DNA from 4 places in the Pseudomonas abyssi genome. Region 1 is predicted to be linked to each of the others. Evidence: predicted binding sites of a transcription regulator. Region 1 holds the regulator's gene; each other region holds the start of a gene.
The links. Region 1 encodes LexA, which represses DNA repair genes until DNA is damaged. Its sites were predicted from a motif close to CTGTNTNNNNANACAG; they were not measured.
Positions count from the first base shown of each region.

Region 1 (7,910 bases):
ACTGGTGCCGGAGGCGCGCATTGGCATCAGCCACGGTCAGATGCCTGAGCGCGCACTGGAACAGGTGATGCGCGATTTCTACCATCGCCGCTTCAACATCCTGGTGACCAGCACCATTATCGAGACCGGCATCGATGTGCCCAGCGCCAACACCATCATCATTGAGCGCGCCGACAAATTCGGTTTGGCGCAGCTGCATCAGCTGCGCGGCCGCGTCGGCCGCAGCCACCACCAGGCCTACGCCTATCTGCTGACACCGGAGGGCCGCAAGGTCACCAGCGACGCCGAGAAGCGCCTGGAAGCCATCGCCGCCGCCCAGGACCTCGGCGCCGGCTTCACGCTGGCCACCCACGACCTGGAGATTCGCGGCGCCGGCGAGTTGCTCGGCGATGGCCAGAGCGGTCAAATCCAGGCAGTTGGCTTCACCCTTTACATGGAAATGCTGGAGCGCGCGGTCAAGGCCATCAAGCAGGGCAAGCAGCCCGAGCTGGAACAACCGCTGGGCGGCGGCACCGACATCAATCTCCGCCTGCCCGCGCTGATCCCCGAGGATTATCTGCCAGATGTGCACGCGCGACTGATCCTCTACAAGCGCATCGCCAACGCGGCCGATGACGAGGCACTGAAGGACCTGCAGGTAGAAATGATCGACCGTTTCGGCCTGCTGCCCGAGCAGGTCAAGACATTGTTCCGCATTACTGCACTCAAGCTGCACTGCGAACCGCTGGGTATCAGCAAGATCGACGTCGGCGCCGAACACGGCCGCATCGAGTTTGCCGCCGACACGCGTATCGACCCGATGATTCTGGTGCGCATGATTCAGGACAGCCCGCAGCGCTACCGTCTTGAAGGCGCCACGGTATTCCGCTTCAATGCCCCGATGGGCAATGCCGAATTGCGCCTGAACACCGTGGAGGCACTCTTGGAGCGCCTCACAGAAACCCCGCCCAACACCCCACAAGGCAAAGGAAAACGCCCATGAAACAGTTGAGCAACGCGCTCGGCCTGCTACTGCTGACCACCCTGCTGGCCGCCGCGCCAATCGCTCAGGCGGAGGACTACCTGGTTGAGGTGGTCTTCTTTGGCCAGCCGTCCTCCCCGCTGGTGCAAGGCACCCCGCCAGACCTGGACTGGAGCGCCGACGCGGTCGACCTGACCTCGACGGCTCGCGCCGATGTACGCAGCATCGACAAGACCCGCTATCAACTCGACAGTCAGGTCCGCAAACTCGAACAAAGTGGCTATGAAATTTACTTGCATCAGGCCTGGTCGCAGCCGCTGGACAACGACCTGGTGGTGGCACTGCATCGCGGCCAGGCTGACAACAGCATCTATCCGGTGCAGGGTCTGGTTCGCCTCAGCCAGGACAACCTGACCGAGCTGCAGGTCGCCTTCTGGCGCAACCGCCCTGCTGCCGGACTCGGCATCCAGACAAGCTCGTCAGTGGTATCCGAGCAACTGCACCAAACCCGCGCCCTGCGTCCGAATGAAGTACATTATCTGGACCATCAAAGCCTCGGCATGCTGGTCACCATTCGACGCTGACCCGCGATCGGCGGCTCAGTCCGCCGACGCCAGCACGGCCTGCAGCAGGTCACGCACCTGCTGCATCCCCGCCCTTACCACACCTTCAATCGCCGCCATGGTGATCACCTCAGTCGACTTGCCGGCAGCCGGATTCACCACCAAGGCAAGACAGGCATAGGCCAGACCCAGCTCACGCGCCAGGCCCGCTTCCGGCATGCCGGTCATGCCGACCACATCGGCACCATCGCGCTCCAGACGGCGAATTTCTGCCGCCGTTTCCAGACGCGGGCCCTGGGTGGCCGCATACACGCCGCCGTCACGACAGCTGATACCCTGCGCCGCCGCTGCGCGCAGCAGCTCGGCCCGCACGGACGCGTCATAGGGCTCGGCGAAATCCACATGCACCACGTCGTCCAGACCGTCCTCGTAAAACGTGGAAGGCCGCCCCCAGGTGTAATCAATCAACTGGTCCGGCACACAAAAGCGACCGGTCGGCAGGTCAGCGTGAATACCGCCCACCGCGTTGACCGCCATGATGCGACTGACGCCCGCCTCACGCAGCGCCCAGAGGTTGGCACGGTAATTCACCCGATGCGGTGGAATGGTATGCGGATGCCCATGACGCGCCAGAAAGCAGACCGGCTGGCCGGCCAGCTCGCCGTGTACCAGCGGAGCAGAAGGCTCGCCCCAGGGTGTCTGCGGACGGCTCTCGCCGGTCAACTGCAACCCTTCCAGCAGGCTCAGCCCGGTGCCGCCAATCACCCCCCAGAGCCCGCTCATGCGTCCACCGCCTGCTCAGAGCGAGACTCAGGCCCCGGCTCGCCCTCGCCCGCCTGGGCGCGGCGCAACGCCAACGCGTCAGGCAGGTGCAAGGTGGAGGTGGGGAAGGCAACCTGCGCCTCATGGGATTCGATAATGTCGAGAATCTTCAGCAAGACATCTTCCTTGACCCGATGAAACTCCGCCCACACCGGCGTCGTGAAGCAATAGATGAAAAAGTCCACCGACGACGGCGAGCAGCGATCAAAAAAGACCATCAGCGTCTGGTCCTGATCAATGTCTTCGTGCCCCTGGAGCATCTGCCGGACGTCGCCGACGATCTGCTCCATGCGACCGATATCGGCATAGCGGATACCGATATGCTCGTAGATCCGTCGATGGGTCATGCGTGAGGGGTTTTCCACCACGATGTTGTTGAAGATCGCGTTGGGGATGTACAGCGGGCGCTTGTCGAAGGTGCGAATACGGGTCAGACGCCAGCCGATGTGCTCCACAGTCCCCTCGATATTGCGATCAGGCGAGCGCACCCAGTTGCCGACCACAAAGGGGCGATCCAGATACACCATCAAGCCGCCAAAAAAGTTGGCCAGCAGGTCCTTGGCGGCAAAGCCGACCGCCAGCCCGCCGATACCACCAAAGGCCAGCACCCCGGAAACGCTGTAGCCCAGCGATTGCAGGATAACCAGCGCGGCAGTAATCACCACCGAGGCGCGCAACAGCTTGCCAATGGCGCTCACCGTGGTCTGGTCCGCCGGCTTGTCGCGGTAGCGCGGATCGACCAGTCGGCGCTCGATCTGCTGCATCAAGCGCAACAGGAACCAAGCCAACAGCACAATCAGCAACACCCGCTGAATCTGATCGAGCACCTGCTCTAGCGCCTGATCCATCTGCACAGCCGTAATCCGGGCTGCCCACATCAGGCCCATGCTCCAGATCATCACCCACGCCGGACGACGCGCCGCATCGACCAGAGCGTCGTCCCAAATGTTACGAGTCTGCTCGGCACGGCGCTGAACGTGATCCAGCACGCGCTTGACGATATAAGCCAGTACCAGGGCCGAAAACACCACGGCAAAGACCTGGTAAATCCAGAATTCACCAATTAACGGTAGCTGCTCTATCTGCTCAGGCAGCTGTTCCAGTAAGTCATTCAAACCAGCTCAAACTCCTTTAGTACGGACACAGCCGCACGCCATTGTGGCGTGGCGCGGTAATCAGACATGACAGGCCGACGAGCCAGCATGCGGGCGATACGCGCCGGCGCTTGCAAGCCAATGCGCTGGGCATGCACCAGCCCTTCTTCTGCCGCCGCCCGGTCGTTGCAGATCAGCAGCATGTCGCCACCGGCCGCCTGAGCGGCGTCGATGCGCTCGGGGATACCGCCAACCGCGTGCGCTCCGGCCATGGTCAGGTCATCACTGAAGATCACACCATCAAAGCCAAGCTCCGCGCGCAAAATCTCCTGCAGCCAGCGCAGCGAGAAACCGGCCGGCAAACTGTCGACCTGCGAGTACACAACGTGGGCCGGCATGATGCCGTCCAGCTTGGCTGCAAGCCGTGCGAAGGGCACCAGGTCCGTGCGGCGGATTTCCTCCAGCGGACGATCATCGACCGGCAATGCGAAATGCGAGTCGGCTTCAGCCCAGCCATGGCCTGGGAAGTGCTTACCCGTGGCAGCCATGCCGGCAGCATGCAAGCCATCCAGGTAGGCACTGGCCAGACGGGAAACACGCTCAGGGTCGCCGCCCAGAGAGCGATTACCGATCACCTGGCTACGGCCGTAATCCAGATCCAGCACCGGCGCAAAGCTGATGTCGATACCGCAGGCAAGCATCTCAGTCGCCATTACCCAGGCTGCTGTGCGCGCCACCTCGTCTGCACGCTCATCCGGTACCGCCGCCACATCGGCCAACGCCGGCAAACGCAGCACATCGCGGCGCAGGCGCTGCACACGCCCGCCTTCCTGATCAATCGCAATCAGCATATCCGGACGCTCAGCGCGAATGGTCCGCACCAGCTCGGTCACTTGCTGCGGCGATTCGGTGTTGCGGGCAAACAGAATCAAACCGGCCACTTCAGGTTGACGCAACAACTGCCGATCTTCCGCCTGCAGCCACAGGCCGGGCAGATCCAGCATCAATGCACCCTGTTTCAATGCAAAATCTCCTGATGAAACACTAAAAAACGCCTGCTAAGGCCAAATGAGCAGCCAAAGTCAGGCGTCGATCTGGACTATGCAACCGACCGGCGTGCGTGCGAACAGTTCCACCATCTCGGCGTTACGCATGCGCACACAGCCGTGGGACAAGGGCCGCCCCATTGGCTGGTCATCGCCAGTGCCATGTATATAGATGTAGCGTCGCTGGGAGTCGACATCGCCGCCGCGATTAAAGCCCGGCTCCTCACCGCACAACCAGAGGATACGACTGAGAATCCAGTCACGCTTGGGAAAGGCAGCTGCCAGCTCTGGCGACCAGACTTCGCCGGTTGGCCGGCGGCCAATAAACACCGCGCCACTCGGCTGCCCCCCACCAATACGCGCACGAATTCGGTGTCGGCCACGCGGAGTACAACCGGAGCCTTCAGCCTCGCCTGCACCATTGAGCGCAGTTGAAACGGAATAACGACATACCACCTGCCCCTCGGCATAACCGACGAGTTGCTGGTCAGAAAGGGATATATGGATACGGTCGAGCTGCATGTCACCTCCAACGCTGCGCACACCATAGCGGACAGCGCAGCGGAGGTAAATGCGGCATGATCAGGCGAGCGCAGCGTGATCCTGGGCGACGGCGCTGTCGGCACGCATGCCTGCAGCCAAAAAGGGCACCATTAGGCGCAAAACGCTGTCCACCGGGCGTGGCTCGCCCAATTCAGCCTCAGCAATGGCGCGCAATGCCTTCATGCTGGACATGGTAAACGCCGCACTACCGAGCATGAAATGCACGCGCCAGAACAGCTCCTGCGGAGGAATGCCCGGGACAGCCCCCACCACCAAGCCCATGTAACGCTGAAACACCTTGCCGTATACCTCGCTAAGGTATTTGCGCAGGTGCCCCTGACTCTGGCTGAAAGCAAGCCCCAACAAGCGCATGAATGTTGCCAGATCATTGCCGCTGCGCGGCTTGACCGCCAGCGCCTGATCGACCAGCATCTCAAGCAGGGTTTCGAGGCTTTGCTGTGCCGCATCGCCGCGCTGCTCGCGCAGGTCAAGCTCACGCTCCAGACTGCTGACAAAGGGGTCAAGGAAGCGCACAAAGACCGCCTGGATAAGCGCCTTTTTTGAACCAAAGTGGTAATTAACCGCAGCCAGATTGACCCCGGCCTTACTGGTAATCAAACGCAGCGACGTTTCGGCAAAGCCTTTTTCCGCAAACAGCTGCTCGGCAGCATCCAGAATGCGCTTGACGGTATCAGACTGCGCCATGCGTCCCTCCCCGGTTGACCTACAGGATAAAAGCGAACAATCGTTTCAAACATACGTTTAAAACGAAATACCGTCAACCCTTCCCACCCCCTCATGCAGGACACCCGCATTACCCTCAGGCACACCCCACACCATTGCCCTTTAAACAGCGCCAGTGAACCGCCAGATCAAATTCAGGGTTGTCGAGCACAGTTAACTGTATATAATCACAGCTACTGGATAAAAACACAGGCACCCTTCCATGCAGAAGCTAACCGCACGACAACAGCAGGTTCTGGCCTTCATTAAGGAGTACATGGACGGCAACGGGTATCCCCCCACCCGCGTCGACATCGCCAAGACACTGGGCTTCAAATCCCCTAACGCCGCCGAGGATCATCTGCGCGCATTGGCACGCAAGGGCGCCATCGAGATGATTCCCGGCGCCTCCCGTGGTATCAGGCTGCCCGAGTCGGAAACCGACAGCAGCGACGGCCAGTTGCCCGTCATCGGCCGCGTTGCCGCTGGCGCCCCGGTCTTGGCGCTGGAGAATGTCGAGGATCATTGCCGCATTGATCCGGATTTTTTCCAGCCGCGCGCCGACTATCTGCTGCGCGTTCAGGGTGAAAGTATGCGCGACATCGGCATCATGGATGGCGACCTGCTGGCAGTGCACCGCACCAGCGAAGCCCGCAACGGCCAGATCGTCGTGGCGCGCCTCGGCGAAGAAGTGACGGTAAAACGCTTCCAGAAGCAGGGCCGCAAGGTCTCACTGATTGCAGAAAACCCGGACTTCAAGCCGATCGAAGTCGACCTCACCGAACAGGAACTTACCATTGAAGGTTTAAGCGTCGGTGTTATCCGTCGCTGAGGAGCTGATCATGCAGTACGCCCGCACCGAACAACAGACCCTGACCCAGGCCGACCTGTTTCACAACGCTCTGATGGCCAGCCGACTTAAACACGAGCGCCTTGATACCACGCTCAGGCAACCAGTCGAAGACACGGAAGGCAGTTACAGCGAGATGAGCCTGCAAGGCAGCGCGCGTCAGTGCCTGCAATGGCTTGCCCCGGTACTGCGAGATCTGAGCACGCGTAGCAGCCGCCGCTGGCTGACACTGATCGATCCGCCGGCAGCCGTAAGCCAGCAATGGCTGCGCGGCGCTAACCTTGACCCGCAGCGCATCATGATTGTGCGCTCCAAGACTGGCATGGACACGCTGACCCTGTGCTGCGACCTACTCAAGATGGGCGGCAGCCATACCGTGGTCAGCTGGCTGGACAAGGACAGCTGCAGCGCGCCACGGCTTGAGCGCGCCGCCCGTATCGGCCGTTGCCACAGCCTGAACGTGCATTTGGGCTGACACAAAGAAAAAGGCCAGCTGAGAAGCTGGCCTTTTTTGTGTCTGTTCGGCACTCAATGCAGAACCCGATCCTCCGGGATCAGTTCGCCATCCTCGTCTTCATCATCCATCATCTGCCCGGCCATTTGCATGCCTGCGCTGATCATGACCTTGGCGACTTCAATGTAGTTACCCTGCAGATATTCACGTGCATCGTCGGAAAACTCGATTACCAGCAACGGCTCCCCTTCCTCGTCGGAACGACGCAGCGCCACCTTACCGTTGGCGAGTTCGACGATTTCCAGAAAGGGTGAAGACATGACGCGGTTCTCCTGTATGACAGCGGCGCAGTGTAACACAGCGCCGCCTTCAGGGCATCCGCACTACCACTCCTGTATGCCGTCGCGGTATGCCGCCACACGCTCGGACAGCGCCTGCAGGGCTTCCTGCGCATCACTGCCGCTCCACTCGGTCGTCGCAACCGCACTGCTCGCTATCAGCGACTGAGCACCACTGTCAGCCGGCACTGGCGGCGCTTGCAGGCGCTGCCAGGCACCAATCACGCCCGCCAGCCAGGTGCCGTTACTGTCAGCCAACTCAGTCAGCTCAGCCAACTCCGGGCCGGGAAAACGTTGCACTACCGACGGCACCAGCACCGCTTCCACCTGGCGCGCGTCCACCAGCGGCCAGCGATAGCGGTCGGCAACCTCATGGATCAGCGCCAGCGCTCCCCGATACAGGTGAAACACTGCGTGCTCGCGGTGGTACTGTGCCTGGGTCAGGGCGTCCAGCGCATTGCTGCTCTCGGCCTGCTGCCAGGATTCGATCGCCTTGCGTGCAAAGAACAGCGCCTG
Region 1 is NZ_LMAZ01000001.1:1,031,067-1,038,976, reverse strand. Features, by position in the region: gene mfd (transcription-repair coupling factor) at 1-982, shown strand, start outside; gene ASB58_RS04815 (CsiV family protein) at 979-1,545, shown strand; gene ASB58_RS04810 (S-methyl-5'-thioinosine phosphorylase) at 1,561-2,307, opposite strand; gene ASB58_RS04805 (mechanosensitive ion channel family protein) at 2,304-3,461, opposite strand; gene nagZ (beta-N-acetylhexosaminidase) at 3,458-4,444, opposite strand; gene ASB58_RS04795 (L,D-transpeptidase) at 4,523-5,008, opposite strand; gene ASB58_RS04790 (TetR/AcrR family transcriptional regulator) at 5,069-5,734, opposite strand; gene lexA (transcriptional repressor LexA) at 5,976-6,584, shown strand; gene sulA (SOS-induced cell division inhibitor SulA) at 6,595-7,077, shown strand; gene ASB58_RS04775 (hypothetical protein) at 7,131-7,376, opposite strand; gene ASB58_RS04770 (DUF6586 family protein) at 7,440-7,910, opposite strand, start outside.

Region 2 (7,910 bases), on a different contig from region 1:
CCGCGAGATGGGCGCCGCCCTGGCCGCCAACGACTATATGGCGATCACCGGCGCTGGCGGCGGCATCATGACCGCGACCCACGAAGGTGCCGGACTGGATCACAGCCTGGGCTTCAATATCACCCTGCCGTTTGAGCAGCGCTCCAACACCGTGGTGCATGGCACCAGCCATGACCTGGCTTTTGGCTTTTTCTTTTTGCGCAAGCTGTTCTTCGTGAAGGAAGCAGACGCTCTGATCCTCTGCCCAGGGGGCTTCGGCACCTTGGATGAAGCCTTGGAAGTGCTGACCCTGGTACAGACCGGCAAGAGCCCAATGGTGCCGATCATTCTGCTGGACCAGCCGGGCGGGCAGTACTGGCAGGCCTTTACCCAGTTTGTTCGCAGCCAACTGGCAGACAGCGCCTATATCCACCCCGACGACATCAACCTGTTGACGCCCTGCAACTCACCCGCTGAGGCGATGCAGGTGGTCCTGAATTTTTACAGCAACTATCACTCATCTCGCCGTGTTGGAGAACAGTTTATGCTGCGCCTCAACCACCCGCTCAACCAGCAGGCACTGGCACAGCTGGAGACGCGATTTGGACACATCTGTGTCTCAGGCGGATTTGTGCAACAGGGGATGTGTGAACAGGAGGACGACGAGCCCGAGCTGGGCGCACTGACGCGCTTGTGCTTTGATTTCAACGAAAGGGACAGGGGTAGCCTGCGGGCGCTGATCGACTTCGTCAATCAGCCCGAAAACCTGAAAACCCCCGGTACTGCATAAAGCGCAGCTGCTTGCCGCGCTCCGCCGGATCACGGGCAGTGCCCTCAGGGAAGCGCTTGGCAAACACCTGTTCGGCCAGCGCCTGCCAGTCCTGATCTGCCTCGGCCAGACTGCGCTCGACCAGCGATTCAGATACGCCACGCTGGCGCAGCTCCTCGCGCAGGCGCGCGGGGCCGTAACCGCGCTGACTGCGGGCGTAGATATACGCCTCGCAAAAGCGCTCATCACTGAGCAACCCATCCTCAACCAGGCGGTCCAGCTCTATCTCGGCCAGATCGCTCGGCGCGCCTCGCTGGCGCAACTTGCGTTGCAACTCCGCATAGCTGTGCTCTCGCCGCGCCAGCAAATCCATGGCTGAGCGGCGAATGGCAACAGGGGTTTCCAACGTAGAGCGCGGGCGCATCAGTCAGCCGGCTCAGTCTTCCAGTTCGGCGTCGGCTTCGCTCTCGGCCTTCGGCTTGCCGGGCTTGGCCAGCAGCTTGTCGCGGATGGCCTTTTCGATCTCCTCAGCCACTGCCTTGTTGTCTTCCAGGAACTTGGCGGCGTTGGCCTTGCCCTGACCGATCTTGCTGCCTTGATAGCTGTACCAGGCACCGGCTTTCTCAACCAGGCCGATCTGTACACCCAGGTCGATGATCTCGGCGTTATGGTAGATACCGGCGCCGTACAGGATCTGGAACTCGGCCTGACGGAACGGCGGTGCGACCTTGTTTTTCACAACCTTGACGCGGGTTTCACTGCCAACCACCTCGTCGCCCTCTTTCACCGCGCCGGTACGGCGGATGTCCAGACGGACAGAGGAGTAGAACTTGAGCGCGTTACCGCCGGTGGTGGTTTCCGGGTTACCGAACATGACGCCGATCTTCATACGGATCTGGTTGATGAAAATAACCAGACAGTTGGCGTTCTTGATGTTACCGGTGATCTTACGCAGCGCCTGAGACATCAGACGGGCCTGCACACCTACGTGGTGGTCACCCATTTCACCTTCAATCTCGGCCTTGGGCACCAGTGCCGCTACGGAGTCGACGATGATCACGTCAACAGCGTTGGAACGCACCAGCATGTCGGTGATTTCCAGTGCCTGCTCACCAGTGTCAGGCTGGGAGACCAGCAGGTCATCAACATTCACGCCCAGCTTGCCGGCGTATTCCGGATCCAACGCATGTTCCGCGTCAACGAAAGCGCAGGTGGCGCCGTGCTTCTGCGCTTGCGCGATAACCGACAGGGTCAGCGTGGTTTTACCGGAGGACTCCGGCCCATAGATTTCGACGATACGGCCCTTGGGCAGGCCGCCAATGCCGAGGGCGATATCCAGGCCGAGCGAGCCGGTGGAGATAGCCGGAATGGCCTGACGCTCGTGATCGCCCATGCGCATCACGGCACCCTTGCCAAACTGACGTTCAATCTGACTCAAGGCAGCCGACAGCGCCTTCTTTTTGTTATCGTCCATTTCGCATCCTCTTGGCTTGGGGCAGGCGCCGAAGCGACCGACCGATCAACTACTGTATATTTGGTCAGTATTATTCCACAGAAAAAATTACCCGCCTACCCCCGATATGCAATCAGACTGACGACCGGTTCGCAGCTGCCTTCTCTGCCTCCGAGACCAGGCGCTCCAGTGCATGCAATACCGTTTGAGCACGCACCTCACGGCGGCCGCCCTGAAAACGCTTGCATTCACTGACCACCCGGCCATCACTCAAGGCCCAGCCAAACCACACCGTGCCGACCGGCTTTTCGGCGCTGCCGCCATCCGGGCCGGCAATACCGCTGACAGCCACCGCCATATCCGCCTCAGCCGCCGCCTTGGCCCCCGCGGCCATGGCCAGCACCACCGGTTCGCTGACCGCTCCGTGCGCCTCCAGCGTGGCCTGCTCCACCCCTAGCCAACGCGCCTTGCTACTGTTGGCGTAGGTGACAAAGCCGGTTTCAAACCACTGCGAGCTGCCTGCGACACGAGTAATGGCTTCAGCGATACCGCCGCCGGTGCAGGACTCGGCGGTGCTGACGCGTTGCCCCAGGTGTTCAAGTACACGCCCCAGGCGGGCGGCGGCGGAATCAATCAACGGATCATAATGGGACATGGCACCCTCCTCGACGTGCGTAACAGGACACAGCATGCCAGTTGGTCCGGCGGCTGCACCAGAGCTGGGACCGGCTTTGTCGAGGTTGGTTTCGTGCAGACAGCACAACGCCGGCAGCCCGTTCAAGGCTGCCGGCGTTATGTTCGCGCTCAAGGGCAAACGGCGGCGATAGCGCTGCTGTCGTTGCTCAGTACCTCGTTGATCGGCTCGCCGAGCTTAATCACGGTCGCGGTCAAGGTGCTGCCGTCGACTGTCAGATCAAACCCGCTCCAGTAGAGACTGACGGCACTCCCCTGCTCGCTATAGGCAGCGCTGGAGGCAATGTACTCCTTGGTGGTCTTGGCCGGGCTGCCAAGCTGATTGAACAAGATGCGCGGCTTGCCGTTGGTGGCGCCGTAATCCAAATCAAAGGCGTACTGGGTACAAACCGCCCCGTCCAGCCCCGAGTTGTAGGTGCCGTCCTGGGCTATGACAGTCAGGGTTGCCGGCAGCAGCGCATCCAGCGCATCAACGTAGGCCTGATGCGTTGCAATCAAGGGCATCACCTCACTGGCAACGTTGACCCCATCGGCGGCGTTCGCGTCATCCTGCAGGCGCCAGCCATTGAGCCCCTCGCCCGGCTGACGGTACAGCAGCAGCTTAATGTCGCTGTCGCCAACCTTGTAGAGCACCTCGTAGTGGGGGTTAAAGCGCGGATTGGTGCCCGTTTTGTCCGTCCAGGAAAAGCTGCTGTCCGCCGGATCAAGCTGGTAGATGCCGGCGATGTCGATAACGCCGCTGACGCTGTCGATATCCAGCGTCAACTCGTCACCCACAGCCCAGCCATGGCGATTACCCGCCTTGCTGAAATACGGCTGGGTGCTGTAACTGCCGGCCAGATCCAGCAACGCCTGCGGCACATTACCAGTGGTGGGGCTGTAGGGTACGTAGGAGCCGTAAAACACATAGCCTGCGTCGCCAAACAGCCCCTCACTGACGTTCAACTCGTTGATGACGCCGGTATTGGCGTTGCTCAGCGCATAGCCCAGACCGGTATTGCTGTCGTGCCAGGCGATCTCGACGTGCGAGTCGGAGATATACACCGGGTTGCTCAGCTCGCTGCCGCCCGGCAGGATCAGCCGCCCATCGGCGGTCACCTGATACTCATCAATCACCCCGTCCTGAATCCCGGAGCCGGCGGTGACTTCTTCAAACAGAAACTGATACACGCCCACCAGGCCGGCAGGCACAGTTGCAGCCTCCCGCCCGGGGTCGGTGGTTCCGCCGTTGAGTTCATCCAGCTCGTTCTGCAGGTGCGCCAATGCATCGGCCTGACTGATCAGGGTAACCCCCAGCGCAGCCTGCACCGCGGCAGCAAAGTCTGCCACCGGCAGGTTGAAGTCCAGCGCCGCGGTGGTGCTCAACTCGGGAATGAGGATGCCGTTATCCGGGTTGCCGTCTTCGTCCAGGGTTTGCAGCAGGCGGGCAATATTGATCACCACCGGGTCGTTGATATCCGTACTGCCGGCCAGATCAAGCGGTGTCAGCACGCCCTTGGCAGTCACGGCCGGAAATACGATATCACCGATACGAAAGGTCACCGTCTCACCTTCGTGGTAAAGGTATTCACCGTCAGCATTGGTGGTGCCGCTGAATTGGGCAGTGCTGTAACTCACCCCGGCAACAGCCGAATCAATCAGGCGACCGGTTTTACCGGCGGCGGCGCTATCTCCACCGCCGCCCCCGCCACCGCCGCTCAGGCAGGCGGTGAGCGCAAGCGCCAGTGGGAGCAGAGCAAGTGTTTTCAGTTTCATGGCCAGTTGCCTTCCTTGTGTAGATGCTGCCATTTAAAGGCAACACCGCAAGGCAGGTTAGCCCGTGAATACGGGGGGTGATCAATCTGCAGCGGGAGTATCGGGTGGACCAATCGGCACCTGCAGCGCCAGCCACCAGCGTTGCTGCACGCACCCGTGCTGCAGCTCACCACCCAGCTGGCGAGCACGGGCCTGCATGATCTGCAGGCCGCGCCCACTGGTGGCTGTTTCAGCCAAGGCAACGCCGTCATTCTCGACCCGCAACTGTAGCGTGACGCCTCCCTGTTGACTCAACTGCACGCGCAGTTCGGTAGGCGTAGCGTGGCGCAGGGCGTTACTGACCGCTTCTCGCAGCACCCGGGTCAAATGACTGAACTGCCCCGCACTCAGCGACTGCTCGCCCAGTATCTGTTGCCAATGCAAAATAACGCCGCGGGCCTGGCAACGGTTTGCCGTTTCCTCCTGCCAACGAGATGCCGCCACATCCAGACGCACCTCGTGGCCATCCATGTTGTGCAATAACTCGCGCAAGTCACGAATCGCCTCGCGCACCAGTTGCCGCGAATCACCCGATGCTGTGTGTAGCAGTTGCAGCAGCTTGGCCCCCAAGTCGTCATGGATATCTTGGCGGATACGATTGCGCTCCTCGGTTGCGCCTTCTACCCGTGCGGTCAGCGAGTGCAGCACGAGGTTGTCCAGCGACAGCACCAAGCGAGCCAGTTGAACATCCTGACGAGTAAACAGTCGACGCCCCTGCTCCGCATGTAACAGCACATAGTCACCCTCTCCCGATGGCCCAGGGACTTGCAGCGCATCTCCGTTGTCGACCACCTGAGGGCGCTGCGCCTTGCGTCCCAAGCGCTCGACACGCAGCGGCTGGAATACCGCCAGCAAAGCCTGCTCCACGGCGCTGTCGGCTTGGTCACTGCGCTGAGCTTGCAGCATTACCGGCAGCGCTTGTGACAACCAGGTATCCAGACCACGCTGACGTCGCACGGTCAAACGGCCCCAGATAAACTGCCGCACAGGAAAGTACACCCACCCCACCAAGGCCACCGAGGCAGCCAGTACAGTAGGGCCAGAGAGGGTCAGCAACGACGCTAGCGCCAAATCCGTCAGCAGCACCGCCAGCCCGCCCAACAGCCAGCTCCAGATTGAGAACCACCAGCGCTCCAGTTCAAACAGACGGTAGCGGGTTACTCCCAACGCCATGCCGGCGTACATCAGTAAAAAGGTAGCCAACAACGGCCCCTGAGCATGGGGCACTGCTACCTGCAAAATGGCTGGCAAGATCATGCCGGCCGAAAAGAACACCGTACCGGCAATAATGGATAACAACACCCAGCGAAAAGCCGAGCGGTCAGCCGCGCTATTGCGGGTTTGCCGCCACTGCCAGACAGCGCCCGACAGTCCGATCATAAACACGCCAATAACCCAGAGATGGAAGCCCTCGACCGGCGAGGCGGTGAGCTGCAGCTGGTCTAGCGTCATGCACGAGACAAAGCCAGCGTAAAGCGCAAGCGGGATCCAGACGGACGGCGCGCGCCGCGGGTAGCTCCACAGAAAAGCACTGACCGCTGCAGAAAACAACATTGCGCCGCAATGGTTAAAACCGGACAGAACGCGGAACAAGTCACCGTCAATAAACAGCTCACGCGTGCTATACACAGCGGCCGTCGAAGATGCCAGCAGATACCCCAGACCGGACAAGGCAAAGGAGCGGGTCGCCAGGTTGCGCTCACCCGGAACCCACACCAGCATGCATATCACCATGCCAGCCAAGCCACACAACAGTTGCAGCCAGAACATAGCCGGCAACTGCATCAAGCCGCGTGCTACCGGATGTAATTGCTGCTCACTGCCGTCTTGGTAACGCACCCACAGGGTGCCGGCCTCCAACGCCTGCAGCAGTTGTGTGTGTTCAGCAAAAACCTGGTTGATATCGCTGTATGCCGGCAACACATCCGGCTCCTCAATAACCAGCACCGCACGGGCCGGCAGCGCCGTGCCGCCTATCAGCATCGCCTCAACCGGGCGCGGCGCGGCGTCCGGACCTGCGGCCAGCAATTGATCGCCCTGCTGGCTGAATTGCAGCTCGCTGGCCGGCAACGACAGGGCCAACTGAATTATCCAAAAACCATACAGCACAATTACCGCCAGTCCGGCGAGCAGTTTGGTTCGCAGCGGCACCATCCTTAGCAACTCCCTTGCCCCCACATCAAGGGGGTTGATCTTGTTTTCATTCGGCGCGACTTTAGGAAAGTCTCGGTTTTATCCCAAGCCGTTTAAAATCAATTGACGTGATCGAAACGATACTAGCGCCATTATTGTGACATCGCACAGCGCATTTTCAGCAGGGAGCGCGGACATGCAAACCACCAACCGGGTATTGATCATTGAGGATATGCCGCAAGTCGCCGACTGGCTGACACAGCGTTTGCACGAGGCGTTGGGCCAATGTCCCGTCGACCTAGCCTGCAGCTCGGCGCAGGCTAACGAGTTGATAAAACACAACCGCTATCAGCTGGCCTTGGTGGATCTCGGCTTACCCGATGGCAATGGCGTTGACCTATTACCGCAGCTCAAGAACCAAAGCCCGCAGACGCAGTGCATTGTCACCACTATTTTTGATGACGCTGAGCACCTGTTCGCCGCGCTGCGCGCCGGCGCCGACGGTTACCTGTTGAAAGACGAAGATGAGCAGGCCTTCGTTGCCCAGCTCGGTGGCATCGTGCAAGGCAAACCACCGCTCTCGGCCTCCATTGCCCGACGTATCCTGGAACAGTTTCGCCCCGCCCCGGCCTCCCCCAGTGACGCATTGACGCCAAGGGAGCAGCAATTACTGCAACTCATCGCTCGCGGACTGAGCGTCAAGGGCGCCGCTCAGGAGCTAGGCATCTCGCCCCACACCGCCGCCAGCTACCTGAAGGTTGTGTACCAGAAGCTGCAGATCAACTGCCGCGCGGAAGCCGCTATCAAGGCGATGGACATGGGGCTGCTGGACGGGCGTCAGTAACGGTGTTGCTGCCCGGCGACCACCCGCGCTGATAAGCCTGGCCGCGCAGGAGCATGGCCTTGAGTAGCCCTACTTCCGATTACCCTCCTCCATCAACTCTCTCACCGGGCGAATCTCTACGCTGCCGTAGCGCGCAGGAGGAATCTTCTGCGCCAGCCGGATGGCTTCGTTGCAGTCGCGCGCCTCCAGCATGTAAAAGCCCGCCAACTGCTCCTTGGTCTCGGCAAAGGGACCATCGGTGATCA
Region 2 is NZ_LMAZ01000003.1:38,990-46,899, forward strand. Features, by position in the region: gene ASB58_RS10715 (LOG family protein) at 1-769, shown strand, start outside; gene ASB58_RS10720 (regulatory protein RecX) at 729-1,172, opposite strand; gene recA (recombinase RecA) at 1,185-2,222, opposite strand; gene ASB58_RS10730 (CinA family protein) at 2,335-2,856, opposite strand; gene ASB58_RS10735 (hypothetical protein) at 3,006-4,649, opposite strand; gene ASB58_RS10740 (sensor histidine kinase) at 4,731-6,842, opposite strand; gene ASB58_RS10745 (response regulator) at 7,018-7,665, shown strand; gene ASB58_RS10750 (YciI family protein) at 7,735-7,910, opposite strand, start outside.
Region 2: a site for LexA is predicted at 2,275-2,290, ahead of recA (recombinase RecA). Genes of this name have one in related genera too.

Region 3 (7,910 bases), on a different contig from region 1:
AGCGGTGTCAGCTGCAGCTCGATGCGACCGCCCGGCATGCCAAGGCGCTGAATTTCCTGGGTAACTGCCTTGGCCAGCTTGCTGGCACCTTTGCTGCGCTGAGCTGATAACTTCTCGCTGAGTTGACGATAGTGCGCCTGATAGGCGGTCAGTTCCTCCTGCAGTCGCTCGGCGTCGGCGGCTTGCTGCTGCTGGCCTTCGAGTTCATCAATCAGCTGCTGCTGCAAAACCGGTAGCTCGGCCGGCTGGATGCGATGCTTACGGGCCAGCTCGAAGATGGCGCTCAGGCGCTCTTCAACATATTGCTGGCGCTCCGGGTCGGCCTCAAAGTGATCCAGGTAGCGGGTCAGCTCGCCCACGGCTTCTTCAATCTGAATCTGGGCGCTGGCAATCAGGTCGCTGGCTTCGCCCAGTTGGCTGCTGTGATTCTTGAAACCGTCAAGACGCTGCAGGCTGGCGGTCAGGGCTTGGAGCACGCTGCCGGCATCGTTCTCGCTGCAGATGTTGATGACCTGTTGGCAGGAGTGCAGGATCTGGTCGGCGCTGGCCAGTTGGCGCTGTTCGTTTTCCAGTGCTTCCAGTTCGCCATCCTGCAGGCTGAGGTTGTCCAGTTCGTCCAGCTGATAGGTCAGCAGCTGCTGACGTGCGCTCTGCTCTTCGCTCTGGCGGCTGGCTTGCAGCAGAGCCTTCTCGGTCTGGCGGCAGCGCTGTGCGGCGAGCTGTACCTGGCGAGCCAGCTCGCCGGCGCCGGCGTATTCGTCCAGCAGGCGGCGGTGGGTGTCGGTTTTCAGCAGCGACTGGTGTTCGTGCTGACTGTGAATGTCGATCAGCATTTCACCGAGGGCGCGCAGGTCTTGCTGGGGGCAGGGGGAGCCGTTGATGTAACCGCGTGAGCGACCTTCTGCGGTGATGACGCGGCGCAGGATGACCTGCTCGTCGTCTTGCGTCAGATCACGCTCGTCCAGCCACTGGCGTGCCTCCGGGATGTCGCTGATATCGAAGGTGGCGAGGATGTCGGCTTTGTCGCTGCCGGGGCGCACGGCCCCGCTGTCTGCGCGGTCGCCGAGGGTCAGCGCCAGTGCGTCGAGCATGATCGACTTGCCGGCGCCGGTTTCCCCGGTGATCACACTCATGCCGCCGCCCAGATCTAGCTCCAGGTTGTCGACGATGGCGTAGTTGTTGACCGCGAGATGGACCAGCATGGCGCGTGCTCCTGTTTGGTTTTCTGGTTATTTATACAGTAGTTTTCCCGGCGCCTACAAGCCCCCTCAATCTGTCTTTTGATCTCCCCTTGAAGGTTGTGGGAATGGCCCCATATAGGTTGCCAGGCAATGCCAGCGACGCTGGCGGATCATCATTGACAGGCTGTGAGCCCAGCGCCGCAGCGCCATAACCCTATGACAGGAGAAAGACATGGCAGAGGAACAGAGACCGGATCTGCAGGATCAGGACGCGGCTACCGAGGCAGCCGTTGAAACGCCTGAGGGCGATCTTGCGGCGCGCGTGGCAAGTCTGGAAGAACAGCTTGCTGCCGCTCAGGATCAGGCTCTGCGGGCCGTCGCCGATGTGCAAAACGCCCGCCGTCGTGCCGAGCAGGATGTAGAAAAGGCGCACAAGTTTGCGCTCGAGCGCTTTGCCAATGACCTGCTGCCGATCGTCGACAGTCTGGAGCGTGGCCTGGAGCTGTCCAATGCCGACGATGAAGCCATCAAGCCGATGCGCGAAGGGATTGAGCTGACCCTGAAGATGTTCGCCGACACTCTGGCCCGTTTCCAGGTGGTGCCGGTTGTACCCGAGGGTGAGCCCTTCAATCCGGAGCTGCATCAGGCGATGGCGATGGAAGAGAGCGCTGCCGTTGAAGCCAATACCGTGCTCAAGGTGTTCCAGAAGGGTTATACCCTGAGCGGTCGCCTGCTGCGCCCGGCAATGGTTGTGGTGAGCAAGGCTCCGGCCGCCGGCACTCAGTCGATTGACGAGCAGGCTTGAAATTGATTTTGCAGACCCCATCAAGGGTTCATGCACAGATAAACAGCGCCGCTGACTGAACGCGGTAGCCAGATTCGGAGAGAAGCATATGGGCAAGATTATCGGTATCGACCTGGGGACCACCAACTCCTGTGTCGCCATTTTGGAAAACGGTTCCGCCAAGGTGATCGAGAACGCCGAGGGTGCGCGCACCACGCCGTCCATCGTCGCCTACACCAACGACGGCGAAACCCTGGTTGGTCAGTCTGCCAAGCGTCAGGCGGTCACCAACCCGCAGAACACGCTGTACGCGGTCAAGCGTTTGATCGGTCGTCGTTTTGAAGAAGACGTCGTACAGAAAGACATCAAGCTGGTGCCTTACAAGATCGTCAAAGCCGACAACGGCGACGCCTGGGTTCAGGTCAATGACGAGAAGATGGCGCCGCCGCAGGTGTCGGCCGAAGTGCTGAAGAAGATGAAGAAGACCGCCGAAGACTACCTCGGCGAGCCGGTTACTGAAGCGGTTATCACCGTACCGGCCTATTTCAACGACAGCCAGCGTCAGGCCACCAAGGACGCCGGTCGCATCGCCGGTCTGGAAGTCAAGCGCATTATCAACGAGCCGACCGCCGCTGCTCTGGCCTACGGTATGGACAAGGCGCGTGGCGACTCCACCGTTGTCGTATACGACCTGGGTGGCGGTACCTTCGACGTGTCCGTGATCGAGATTGCCGAAGTAGATGGCGAGCACCAGTTTGAAGTGCTGGCCACCAATGGCGACACCTTCCTGGGTGGTGAAGATTTCGACATGCGTCTGATCGACTACCTGGCAGACGAGTTCAAGAAAGAGAACGGCGTTGATCTGCACAACGATCCGCTGGCTCTGCAGCGTCTGAAAGAAGCTGCTGAAAAGGCCAAGATCGAGCTGTCTTCCAGCCAGCAAACTGACGTTAACCTGCCGTATATCACGGCAGATGCGTCCGGTCCGAAGCACCTGAACGTCAAGGTGACTCGCGCCAAGCTGGAGTCGCTGGTTGAGGATCTGATCAAACGCAGCATCGAGCCCTGCCGCATCGCTATGCAGGATGCTGGCCTGGACGTGTCCGAGATCAACGAAGTGATTCTGGTGGGTGGTCAGACCCGCATGCCGCTGGTACAGAAGACGGTTGCCGAGTTCTTCAACAAAGAACCGCGCAAGGACGTTAACCCGGATGAGGCGGTTGCCATTGGTGCCTCCATCCAGGGTGCGGTTCTGGCGGGTGACGTGAAAGACGTGCTGCTGCTGGACGTGACCCCGCTGTCGCTGGGTATCGAAACCATGGGTGGCGTGATGACTGCGCTGATCGAGAAAAACACCACCATCCCGACCAAAAAGTCGCAGGTGTTCTCGACTGCTGACGACAACCAGACTGCCGTGACCATTCACGTGCTGCAGGGTGAGCGCAAGCAGGCGTCGCAGAATAAGTCGCTGGGCCGCTTTGACCTGGCCGACATTCCGCCGGCGCAGCGTGGCGTGCCGCAGATCGAAGTCAGCTTCGACATCGATGCCAACGGTATTCTGAACGTGTCCGCCAAGGACAAAGCGACTGGCAAAGAGCAGTCCATCGTGATCAAGGCGTCCTCCGGTCTGTCGGATGACGAAATCGACAAGATGGTGCGTGACGCCGAGGCTAACGCCGAAGAGGATCGCAAGTTCGAAGAGCTGGTGACCGTGCGTAACCAGGCCGATCAGCTGGTCCATGCGACTCGCAAGACGCTGACCGAGGCAGGCGACAAGGCGACCGACGAAGAGAAGGCGGCCATTGAAACTGCGCTGAGCGATCTGGAAGCGGCGATCAAGACCGGTGACAAGGAAGAGATCGAAGCCAAGATCAACGCCCTGTCCGAAGCCTCTGGTCCGCTGGTTCAGAAGATGTACGCCGAGCAGGCTCAGGCCGGTCAGGCTGATGGCGCAGCGGCAGGTGCGGAGTCTGGCAACGATGCAGACGACGTGGTTGATGCCGAGTTCGAAGAGGTCAAGGACAACAAGTAAGTCCTTGATGAACCGGGCCGGGCGGTGCGTTGAACGTGCCGCCTGACCACTCTGCCTGGCAACGCGGGAGCTTCTCCCGCGTTGCCGTTTGTGCCGAGTGACTCTCTGAGGGAAATCGAACACATGTCCAAGCGTGATTATTATGAAGTGCTGGGGGTCGAGAAGGGCGCCAGCGAGGCCGACCTGAAAAAGGCCTATCGCCGTTTGGCGATGAAGTTTCACCCTGACCGCAACCCGGATGACGAAAAGGCCGAAGAGAAGTTCAAGGAGGCCACCGAGGCCTACGAAGTGCTGACCGATGCCAACAAGCGTGCGGCCTACGATCAGTACGGTCATGCCGGTGTCGATCCGAACATGGGCGCCGGCGGTGGCGGCTTTGGCGGCGGTAACTTCTCCGACATCTTTGGTGATGTCTTTGGTGACATCTTTGGTGGCGGCGGACGCGGCGGTCGGTCCAGTGTGCAGCGCGGCAGTGACCTGCGTTACACCCTGGAGCTGGATCTTGAGGAGGCGGTACGTGGCACCTCGGTGACCATTCGCGTGCCAACGCTGGTTGCCTGTGAAACCTGTGATGGCAGCGGCGCCAAGAAGGGCACTACGCCGGTTACCTGTACCACCTGTGGTGGGCATGGCCAGGTGCGTATGCAGCAAGGTTTTTTCTCTGTGCAGCAGACCTGTCCGCGCTGCCACGGCACCGGCAAGATGATTACCGACCCGTGCAACGACTGTCATGGTGAAGGCCGCGTAGAGAAGCAGAAAAACCTCTCGGTCAAGGTGCCTGCCGGTGTCGATACCGGTGACCGCATTCGCCTGGCTGGTGAGGGTGAGGCGGGCGTCAACGGTGGTCCGGCGGGCGATCTGTACGTCGTGGTCTCGGTGCGCGAGCACAAGATTTTCCAGCGCGATGGCAAAAACCTTTACTGCGAAGTGCCGATCAGCTTTGTCGATGCTGCCCTGGGTGGCGAGTTGGAGGTGCCGACGCTGGATGGCCGCGTCAAGCTTAAGATTCCGGAAGGGGCGCAGACTGGCAAGCTGTTCCGCCTGCGTGGCAAGGGCGTGACGCCCGTGCGTGGTGGTTCGCCTGGCGATCTGCTGTGCCGCGTTGTGGTCGAGACGCCGGTCAATCTGACCAAGCGTCAGCGCGAGTTGCTGGAAGAGTTGCGCCAGACCCTTGAGGCAGAAGGCTCCAGTCAGTCGCCGCGCGCCAAGAGCTGGTTTGATGGCGTGAAAAACTTCTTCGAAGACATGAAATTCTGAGTCAGGAGCGCAGCATGAGACGTATTGCGGTAATAGGCGCAGCCGGGCGCATGGGCAAGATCCTGATCGAGGCGATTGGCCAGGTTGAAGGTGCTGCGCTGACCGCAGCGATTGAGCGCCCCGATAGCTCCCTTGTGGGTGCTGATGCGGGTGAACTGGCCGGCGTCGGGCGCCTGGGGGTTGCGATCAGTGGCGACCTGAAGCAGGTGGTTGACGACTTTGATGTGCTGATCGATTTCACTCATCCGACCACGACGCTGGTCAACCTGCAAGTCTGCCGCGCGGCGGGCAAGTCGATGGTGATTGGCACGACAGGTTTCTCTGAGCAGGAGAAGGCGCTGCTTGCTGAGGCGGCCAAGGATGTGTCTATCGTCTTTGCGCCCAACTTCAGTGTTGGCGTGAATCTCTGTCTCAAGCTGCTGGATATGGCAGCCCGGGTGATGGGGGATGACGCTGATATCGAGGTGATTGAAGCGCACCATCGTCACAAGGTCGATGCGCCCTCTGGCACCGCTTTGCGTATGGGGGAGGTCGTGGCTGATGCGCTGGGTCGTGACTTGGCAAAAGTGGCTGTGTACGGCCGTGAAGGGCAAACCGGTGCGCGCGACCCGCAGACCATCGGCTTTGCTACCGTGCGTGCTGGCGATGTAGTGGGCGACCATACGGTGCTCTTTGCGACTGAGGGCGAGCGTGTGGAGATTACCCACAAGGCCTCCAGTCGCATGACCTTTGCCAAGGGCGCGGTGCGGTCTGCCATGTGGCTGGCTGGTCGTGACCGGGGGCTGTTTGATATGCAGGATGTGCTGGGCTTGAAGGACTGAGATCGTCCATCCAGTGCAGAAAAAAGGCACCGCGAGCGCAAGCTGCGGTGCCTTTTTTGTTGCCCCTGGCGTTACGGAGTGCCGGCGTTGGCCTCGGCGAGGTTGGCCTTCTCGCGGGACAGCTCGTCTAGGGTTTGGGTGTTTTTGCTCAGATAGAACGCGGCAATGGTGGGTACCCAGTCGGCGTGATGGTTGATCAGTCGCGGCTGGATGAAGCTGTATTGCTTGTCGAGCTGCTCGAAGGTCGCCTCGTGCTCTGGCAGTAGTCGCTTCAGTTCGCCGGATCCAGCATGGATACGTGCGTCCAGCTCATCAAAGATGCCTTCCTTGCTTGGCAGGAAGTAGACGCCGACCGAGCTGAACATGTTGTTCTGGTACAGCAGCAGAATGCGGTGGGTTTCGATGCTCTGGCGGTGCAGGGCGAGCAGATCTTCCGGCGCGTCGGCGGCCTCGGTGTTGTAGAGCTCGGCGGCGGCGTTTTCCAGCTTGCCATGGGCCATCATGATCCGGTTGACGGTGGCAAGGCTGTAATGGGCCTGGTCTTCAGGCATGTTTTCGAGTTCGCGGATCAGGGCTACGAGGTCGTTGTACAGGGGGCGCAGGTCGCCAGGATTGTTCATCTGGCGCAGCAGAGCGTCCATACGGCGCAGGGAGGTGTTGTAGATTTCCCGGTTGCCTGGTTCGCGTACGCGCTCGTACAGGTTGTTGTCGATCAGCAGGTAAGTGCCCGCTTCGAAGCCTTCGCTGCGGAATTCATGCAGGGCCTGCAGGCGGAGCGGGTCGGCATGGGCCAGCGCGGCGATGAGTAGCAACGGCAGCACAAGGATGCGTTTCAAGTGCATTTGCATGTTAGGTGTCCCCGAGTCCTGTGTTGTTCTTGTTGTGTTGTCCAGGCGCTCAAGGGCGCTCTGGTGACGGTCTTTGCCGTCTGTTCTGGGCTCCTGCCCGGCGGTTAGCAAGTCGTGTTGTAACACAGACGAGTCGGATAATGAAGATGTGCGACTGACGCGCCGCCGGGTGGCGGGAAGGGCCACGGCAGTGGATATTTCACCCTTGAGTCGTTAAACTATTGCGCTAATCTGTCTATTCAGCGCGTATCTGACAATGCCTTTGCGAGCGGGATGTTGTGTTCACCACTTCATTCCCGCTTTTGTGCAGCCCGCGTTTAGTGAAATGTGTCAGTTCTTTCGGAGGTTTTCTTGTCCAAGCCAGCCATTCTCGCACTCGCCGACGGCAGCATTTTTCGCGGTGAGTCCATCGGCGCCGACGGTTCCAGTGTTGGCGAGGTCGTGTTCAACACGGCCATGACCGGTTACCAGGAGATCCTCACCGATCCCTCCTATGCGCGTCAAATCGTGACGTTGACTTATCCCCACATCGGTAACACCGGTGTCACTCCCGAAGATATCGAATCCGACGCGGTTCAGGCTGCCGGTCTGGTTATTCGTGATCTGCCGTTGCTCGCCAGCAACTGGCGCTGCAAGCAGACCCTGGATGACTACCTGCGTGAGAACGGCATTGTCGCCATTGCTGGTATCGACACCCGCCGTCTGACGCGCATTCTGCGTGAAAAGGGTTCTCAGAACGGCTGTCTGCTGGCCGGTGATGATATCTCTGAAGAGAAAGCGCTGGAGCTGGCGCGCGGCTTCCCGGGCCTGAAAGGCATGGACCTGGCGAAGGAAGTCTCGGTCAAGGAGAGCTATGAGTGGCGCTCCAGTGTCTGGAACCTGGAAACTGACAGCCACCCCGAGCTGAGCGATGCTGAGCTGCCGCACCACGTTGTCGCCTTCGACTACGGTGTGAAGTACAACATTCTGCGCATGCTGGTGGCGCGC
Region 3 is NZ_LMAZ01000007.1:77,885-85,794, reverse strand. Features, by position in the region: gene recN (DNA repair protein RecN) at 1-1,202, opposite strand, end outside; gene grpE (nucleotide exchange factor GrpE) at 1,414-1,986, shown strand; gene dnaK (molecular chaperone DnaK) at 2,075-3,997, shown strand; gene dnaJ (molecular chaperone DnaJ) at 4,121-5,254, shown strand; gene dapB (4-hydroxy-tetrahydrodipicolinate reductase) at 5,269-6,075, shown strand; gene ASB58_RS16790 (hypothetical protein) at 6,147-6,923, opposite strand; gene carA (glutamine-hydrolyzing carbamoyl-phosphate synthase small subunit) at 7,275-7,910, shown strand, end outside.
Region 3: a site for LexA is predicted at 1,226-1,241, ahead of recN (DNA repair protein RecN). Genes of this name have one in related genera too.

Region 4 (7,910 bases), on a different contig from region 1:
ACGGCCTGATGGAGATGTTCATGTCGGAGACACCCGCGCAACAGGTACTGATCGAACGCAGGGGCCGCATTGGCCAGCTCACTCTCAACCGCCCTGCCGGGCTGAACGCGCTGAATCTGCACATGGTGCGCATGCTGCACCAGCAGCTGGAAGCCTGGGAGCGCGACCCGCAGGTCGAGGCCGTGGTGCTGCGCGGCGCTGGTGAGCGCGCCTTCTGTGCCGGCGGCGACATTCGCTACATGTACGACAGCTATCTGGCCGGACGCAGCCATGGGCCAGAAACCTTCTTCAGCGAAGAGTACGATCTGGACGCTTACATTCACGCCTATCAGAAGCCCATCCTGGCCCTGATGGACGGCATTGTACTGGGTGGCGGCATGGGGCTGGCACAGGGGTCGAGCATCCGCCTGCTGACCGAGCGCTCACGTCTGGGCATGCCGGAAACCGGCATTGGTTACTTCCCCGATGTCGGCGGCAGCTACTTCCTGTCCCGCTTGCCCGGTCAGCTTGGCATGTATCTGGGCATCACCGGCAACCACATTGGCAGCAGCGACGCCCTGTATGCCGGTCTTGGCGATCTGTGCCTCAACAGCGCCAGACTGGGCGAGCTGGACAGCCTGATCGACAGCTTCAACCCGGCCGACGGCAGCCTGCGCGATCAGGTCGCCGCACTGGCCGACTGCACCCCGCCCGCCGCCGAGCTGGAGGCGCTGCAACCGGCCATCGATCTGCACTTTGCCCAGCCCGACATCGCTGCGATCCGCGCGTCACTGGCCGGCGAACAACGCCCCGAGTACCGTGACTGGGCCGAGCGCACCATCGAGATCATCGACAACCGCTCGCCGCTGGCCATGGCCGTCACCCAGGCCATGCTGCAGCGCGGTCGCTCACTGCCGCTGGCCGACTGTTTTGCCATGGAGCTGCATGTCGGTCGTCAGTGGTTCGAGAAGGGCAACATCATGGAAGGCGTGCGCGCGCTGATTGTGGATAAGGACAAGCAGCCGCGCTGGCAGCCGGCGCATATCGACCAGCTTGATCCGGCGCAGGTCGAGGCCTTCTTCGAGGGCTTTCAGCGGTAATCCCGGCTGCGTACAGTCAGTTTCTGCAACAGCCCGGTCAGATCATGCAGCTGCCGGGCGATCACATGACGCACCCCGTCGCGCGCCTCGAACTGACCGCGCACCTCCAGCAGACGTGAGCCACGCAGCACTGAGCGCTGCCGCTCGGCCAGATCGCTCCAGACGATCACGTTGATCATGCCGAACTCGTCTTCCAAGGTGACAAAGGTCACCCCGGTGGCGGTCTGCGGGCGCTGGCGACCGATCACCAGCCCGGCCACCCGCACCGGCTGATCCGGCGCCATGGCCAGCAGCTCACGTGAGCTGCGACAACCCAGCTCACGCAGCTGCTCACGCAGCAGCCCCAGCGGATGCGGGCCCATGCTGGTGCCGAGACTCGCGTAGTCGGCCTCCATGTCTTCCACTACCGAGGGCTGCGGAATCACCGCAGGGCTTTCCGTTTGGTCATGCTGCGCCTGCAAGAGCGGCAACTGCGGCTCGACGCCGGCCACTGCCCAGCGCGCCCGAAAACGGTTGCCTGCCAACCCGCGCAGCGCGCCGGCGTCGGCCAGTTGCGCCCGGGCACGATTACTCAAACCGCCCCGCTGGGCCAGGTCGGCGACATCAACAAAGTGCTGCTGGGCACGCGCCTGCAATAGCCGCTCGGCATCGTCTCGATTCAGGGCTTTTACCTGCCGCAACCCAAGGCGAATGGCCGGTTGCGCTCCCTCCTGCTCGACCGCTTCCAGCGAGCAGTCCCAGTCGCTGTAGCGCACATCTACCGGCCGGATCTCGATCTGGTGGCGGCGTGCATCCTGCAGCAACTGGTCCGGGCTGTAGAAACCCATCGGCCAACTGTTGAGCAGCGCACAGGTGAAGGCGGCGGGCTCGTTGCACTTCAGCCAACTGCTGGCGTAACTCAGCAACGCGAAACTGGCGGCGTGGGACTCGGGAAAGCCATAACTGCCAAAGCCCTTGATCTGCTCAAAGATGCGTTCGGAAAAGGCCTGACTGTAACCGCGCGCCAGCATGCCCTCGGTCAACCGTTGCCGGTGGTGCTCCAACCCGCCGTGACGCTTCCAGGCAGCCATTGAGCGGCGCAGTTCATCCGCCTCGCCCGGCGTATAGCCAGCGGCAACAATCGCCAGCTCCATCACCTGCTCCTGAAACAACGGCACGCCCAGGGTGCGCTCGAACACCTTGCGCAGCTCCGGTGAGGGATAGTCGACCGCCTCCTCGCCGTTTCGGCGGCGCAAAAAGGGATGCACCATGTCACCCTGAATCGGGCCGGGCCGCACGATCGAGACCTGAATCACCAGATCGTAGAAGCAGCGTGGCCGCAGCCGCGGCAGCATCGCCATCTGCGCCCGCGACTCGATCTGAAACACGCCAACGGTATCGGCACGGCTGATCATCTCGTAGGTCGGCAAATCATCCTGCGGAATAGTTGCCAGCGTCAGATCACGCCCACGGTGGCGCCGCAGCAGGTCGAAGGTGCGACGCAGCGCGCTGAGCATGCCCAGCGCCAGCACGTCGACCTTGAGCATGCCGACCGCGTCCAGATCGTCCTTATCCCACTGGATCACCGTGCGCTCGGCCATGCTGGCGTTCTCCACCGGCACCAGGGTGTCGAGTGGCGCATCCGACATGACAAAACCGCCCGGATGCTGCGACAGATGCCGGGGAAAGCCGATCAGCTCACCCGCCAGCGTCAGCACCCGATGCAGCCAGGGGTTGTTCACGTCAAATCCGGCCTCGGCCAGCCGCTCGGCGCTGGGCAGTTGCTTGCTCCAGCGGCTGCAGCAGCGCCCAAGCTGATCGATCTGCTCCTGCGGCAGACCCAGCGCCCGTGCCACATCGCGTACCGCGCCCGCCGACAGGTAACGGGTAACCACCGCGGTCAGCGCGGCGCGCTCACGCCCGTAACGGCGAAAGATGTACTGGATGACCTCTTCGCGCCGCTCGTGCTCAAAATCCACGTCGATATCCGGCGGCTCATCGCGCTCGCGGGAGATAAAGCGCTCGAACAGCAGGTTGCTGCGGCCTGGGTCCAGCTCGGTGATCCCCAGCGCAAAACATACCGCCGAATTGGCCGCCGAGCCGCGCCCCTGACAGAGAATGTGCTGGCCGCGAGCGAAAGCAACGATATCTTGCACGGTCAGAAAGTAACTGTCGTAGGCCTTCTCGGCAATCAGCGCCAGCTCGTGCTCCAGCTGCGTACGCACCTTGTCGCTGAGCCCGTTCGGCCAGCGCCAGGCCGCACCTCGCCAGGTCAGCTCGCGCAACCAACTGGACGGGGTATGCCCCTCCGGTACCAGCTCGCGCGGATACTGGTAACGCAGCTCGCCCATGTCGAACCGGCAGCGCGCGGCGATGCGGCGGCTTTCGGCCAGCAGCGCCGCCGGGTAGATCGCCGCCAGCGCCGACAGACTGCGCAGATGGCGTTCGCCATTGGCAAACAGCCGGCTGCCCGCCTCCATCACCGTGCAGTGATGACGCAGTGCGGTCAGGGTATCCTGCAGCGCGCGCCGCCCACGCACATGCATATGCACGTCACCGCTGGCGACACAGGGCAGACCGAGCCGTGCCGCCAGCCCCTGCAGTTGATCCAGCTTGCGCGCATCGTCCGGCCCACGGTGCAGCTCGACTGCCAGCCACAGACGCCCCGGCAGCAGCGGCTGCAGTTGCCGGCCGTGCTCTTCATCCTGACCGTGGCGCGGCAGCCATAGGCCCAGCAAACCGTCGAGTCCATCGGTCAGATCCTCAAGCCGCAGACAATACTCGCCCTTGCCAGCCCGGCGACGAGCCAGGGTCAGCAACCGACACAGGCTTTGATAGCCGGTCAGGTTCTCGACCAGCAACACCAGTTTGGGGCCGTTCTCCAGCTGAATCTCGCTGCCAACAATCAGTTTCAAACCGGACTCCTGCGCCGCCTGCCAGGCACGGACGATTCCTGCCAAGCTGCCTTCGTCAGTAATCGCCAGGGCGTCATAGCCGTGCTGCCGGGCACGAGCAAACAACTCATGCGCACTGGACGCCCCGCGCTGAAAGCTGAAGTTGGACAGGCAATGCAGTTCCGCGTAGCCCACGCTCATGCAAACCACCCGTGTACCCAGAACGGGCCGGGGCGACCGGCGGCATGAAAGGCCCAGGCCCGGCGTCCGTCGCGGGTTTCGATCAGGTAGTAGTCACGCCGCACGTCCTCGCCATCCCACCAGCCGGATTCGATCCGCTCCGGTCCGGCCAGCACCCGCGGAAACAGGTCATTGAGCAACTCCGGCTCGGCCAGCAGCCAGCCCGGTCGCGGCCCGGCCGGGCGCACGGCGGTGTCGCCCCGCTCCTGTGCCAGCCAGCTGCGCTCGGGCCGGTGCTCATCCACCGCGGCCAACGGCTGCACTACCTTGTCGCCCAGGCGCGCGCGCAGCCGCTCACAGACCTGCAACCAGCTCTGCGACTGCTGCGGCCGACTGCTGAACAACTCGGCTGCGGCCGGTACAAAGCGTGGCAAATCCTCGGCGAGCAGGGTCAGCGCCTGTACCGGCGCGGCCAGTTCGATACGCTCCAGACGCCCCCGCGCCAACTCGAACAGCCGCTCAGGATCACGCTCGGCCCCCAGCAAGCCGACTGGCAGCTCGCTGGCGGGCTGGCGACGGTGCTCCAGCAGCAACACAAAGCGCTGCACGCCACAGTCCCGCCCGGCCAGAAACATCGCCAGATCACTGATCAAACGCCGCAACGGAAACAGCAGCGAGGTAGTCGACTCGACGTCAAAGTTGAACTCGACACGCTGACGAAACTGATCCGGCGGCTGGTAACAACTGAGCGCCAGCGGATGATGCCCCTGCAACTGATCAAGATGCGCCAGCAACTGGGGCGGGAAGCGTTTGGCTAGGCCGTCTCGCGGCAATTCCAGCACCTGCTGCAGTCGGCGCAGGCCCATGCGCTGCAGGCTCTCAACCAGCTCGCCCGGCAGGCCGCTGCGCGCCACCGGCAGACGCAGCAGCTCGGTCTGCAGCGCCTGCTCGTCTACCGCCAGCCCGTCTGCCACGTTGGTCAGCACCCGGGCCGCCAGCGGATTGGGCGCCAGTACCAGCCGATGCTGAAAGCCCAGGGCCTGCAGCTCGGCGCGCAGGCGCTGTTCCAGCTCAGGCCAGGGGCCGAATAGGCGCAGACTGGACGCCACCTCCAGCAACAGGGTGCGGGGGAAATCCAGACTCACATGACCACTGAAGCCGTACGCCCAGCTGGCCAGAAACTGCTGCCAGTGCTCGGTCTGCGCCGGGTCATGTTCGACCGTGTCAAAGTACTCCAGCAGCGTCCGCGCCTGGGTCAGGCTCTGCCCTGAGCGTAACCCCTGCGCGCGTGCCGACTCATTGACCGCCTGCAGCACACGCCGTTGCGGCGGTCCGCTGAGCAGCGCCAAGGGCACAGTCGGATCATCGCGGCTACGCAGCACCGCATCCAGTGCCAGTTGGGGAAAGAGAATGCAAAGCCAGCGCATGGCGGCCTCAGAGGGAAATGCAGACAGGCCGCGCGGGTGCCATCCCACCCCGGCACTTGAGCACCCGCCACTGCCTCGGCTGTCGCTCCTGCAGCAGCCGCAGGGCGGCCGGCGACGGGTTGTCGGCAGCACGCCGGTCGCGCAGCACAAAAGCCAGCGTCTGGCCGTTGTCAGCCGCTACCTGCAGACGCCGCAGGGCGCGGTCATCCGCCTGCTCCGGCCAGCACAGCACGGCACCACAGCTGCCCGAACGCAGGCACTGCTCCGCCGCCCAGAGCCGCTCGGCACCACTGACCTGCAGTAGCGTCACCTGGGCCAACACCACGCCTGCCGCCTGCCAAGCGGGCGCAAAGGGAATCGCCGGCGCACCTACCAGCACCACCCGCTCTCCCGCCTGCGTCAAGCGCGCCAGCAGCGGCCACAATAACTGCAGCTCGCCACTGCCGGGTTGCCCCAGCAAAATCTCGTTCAGTGCAGCCAGCTGCCAGCCACCAGCGGGCAGCAATGCATCCAACGCCGCATGCCCGGTCGGCTGCTCGGCCACCGGCTCACTCTGCTGGCGCCCGCGCCAGACACGCCGCGTCTCAAGCAACCGATCAAGTGCAACCACCGCGCCCATGAAAACCTCAGCAAAATACTGTATATGCGTACAGCATATTTATTCGCATGGTATCGGTCAATTGCAAACAGACGGGCACGACCAACGGCGTTTAAGATGACTGCAAACACGGCGCTCGGGGTGGCATGCGCGCGGTATTATCTATTGCGGGCGCGACATGTCGCGCCCCTACGAGGGGGCCCAGCGCAGATTCCAGAAATTGGCGTAGGGGCACAGCATGCTGTGCCCGAAAGGCATCGATACCACGCAAGGAAGCCAGCTCAAACGCTAGAAAGAAAGATCAACAGTCGCGCTGCCGCAACCACTCCAGATCCTCAGGACGAGTAATCTTCAGGTTATCGGCTCGCCCCTCAACCAACAACGGCGCCTGCCCCGCCCACTCCATAGCCGAGGCTTCATCGGTAATCAGCGCACCCGCTGCCAGCGCATCAGTCAACGCCTGCTGCAGTGGCCCAAGGCGAAACATCTGTGGCGTATAAGCCTGCCAGAACAGACTGCGGTCCGGCGTTGCCGCAACCCGCCCATCCGGGCCAATCTGCTTGAGGGTGTCGCGCACCGGCACCGCCAGCAAGCCGCCGACCGGATCACTCCCCAGCGTACTCAGCAGCTTGTGCAGGTCACCATCGGTGAGATTGGGGCGAGCCGCGTCGTGCACCAGCACCCAATCGCCATCGGCCGCGCCCAGTTCGCGCAGCGCAATAAGGCCATTGAGCACCGAGTCGGCACGCTCGCGCCCGCCGACTGCGCGGGTGATACGCGCATCCTCGGCACAGGGTAGCGTCGGCCACCAGCCGTCATCAGTAGACAGGGAAACCACCAACCCGCGCAATCCCGGTTGATCCAGGAAGCAGGCCAGTGTGTGTTCGATCAGGGTACGTTGACCCCAGAGGAGGTACTGCTTCGGGCGGTCTGCCTGCATGCGCGCGCCGACGCCGGCGGCGGGCAGAACGACCCAGAAATCAGGTGTAGCGGCGCTCATGGCTCGCTCAATTGAAACAGGGTCTCACCCTCTTTGACCATGCCCAGCTCACGGCGGGCACGCTCTTCAACGGTCTCAAGCCCCTGCTTGAGTTCGATGACTTCAGCGGTCAGCACACGGTTGCGCTCCAGCAGCTGCTCGTTCTCGCGCGCTTGCGCGGCAATCTGCTGCTTGAGTTGTGATACATGGGCAAGACTGCCCTCACCAACCCAGAGTCGGTACTGCAGGGCTGCCAACAATGACAGCGTAATCAGCCAGAGCCATTTCAAGCTGGATGCTCCCGTCGAGGAACAGCGGGTGCGCGTGAGCGCACCCGCCAGTCCAATCAGCCGCGGAACTCGGCGCGGCCCTTGTAGGGCGCCTGGCCAGCCAGCTGCTCTTCAATACGCAGCAACTGGTTGTACTTGGAGACGCGGTCAGAGCGGCACAGCGAACCGGTCTTGATCTGACCAGCAGCGGTACCCACCGCCAGGTCGGCGATGGTACTGTCTTCAGTCTCACCAGAGCGGTGCGAGATAACGGCGGTGAAGCCGGCAGCCTTGGCCATCTGGATCGCTTCCAGGGTCTCGGTCAGCGAACCGATCTGGTTAAACTTGATCAGGATAGAGTTACCGATCTTCTCGTCGATACCGCGCTTGAGGATCTTGGTGTTGGTCACGAATAGGTCGTCACCGACCAGCTGTACCTTCTCGCCGATCTTGTCGGTCAGGACTTTCCAGCCAGCCCAGTCAGACTCATCCATGCCATCTTCGA
Region 4 is NZ_LMAZ01000003.1:144,240-152,149, forward strand. Features, by position in the region: gene ASB58_RS11300 (enoyl-CoA hydratase/isomerase family protein) at 21-1,079, shown strand; gene ASB58_RS11305 (error-prone DNA polymerase) at 1,070-4,174, opposite strand; gene ASB58_RS11310 (Y-family DNA polymerase) at 4,150-5,559, opposite strand; gene imuA (translesion DNA synthesis-associated protein ImuA) at 5,567-6,178, opposite strand; gene ispD (2-C-methyl-D-erythritol 4-phosphate cytidylyltransferase) at 6,459-7,157, opposite strand; gene ftsB (cell division protein FtsB) at 7,154-7,426, opposite strand; gene eno (phosphopyruvate hydratase) at 7,483-7,910, opposite strand, start outside.
Region 4: a site for LexA is predicted at 6,197-6,212, ahead of imuA (translesion DNA synthesis-associated protein ImuA). Genes of this name have one in related genera too.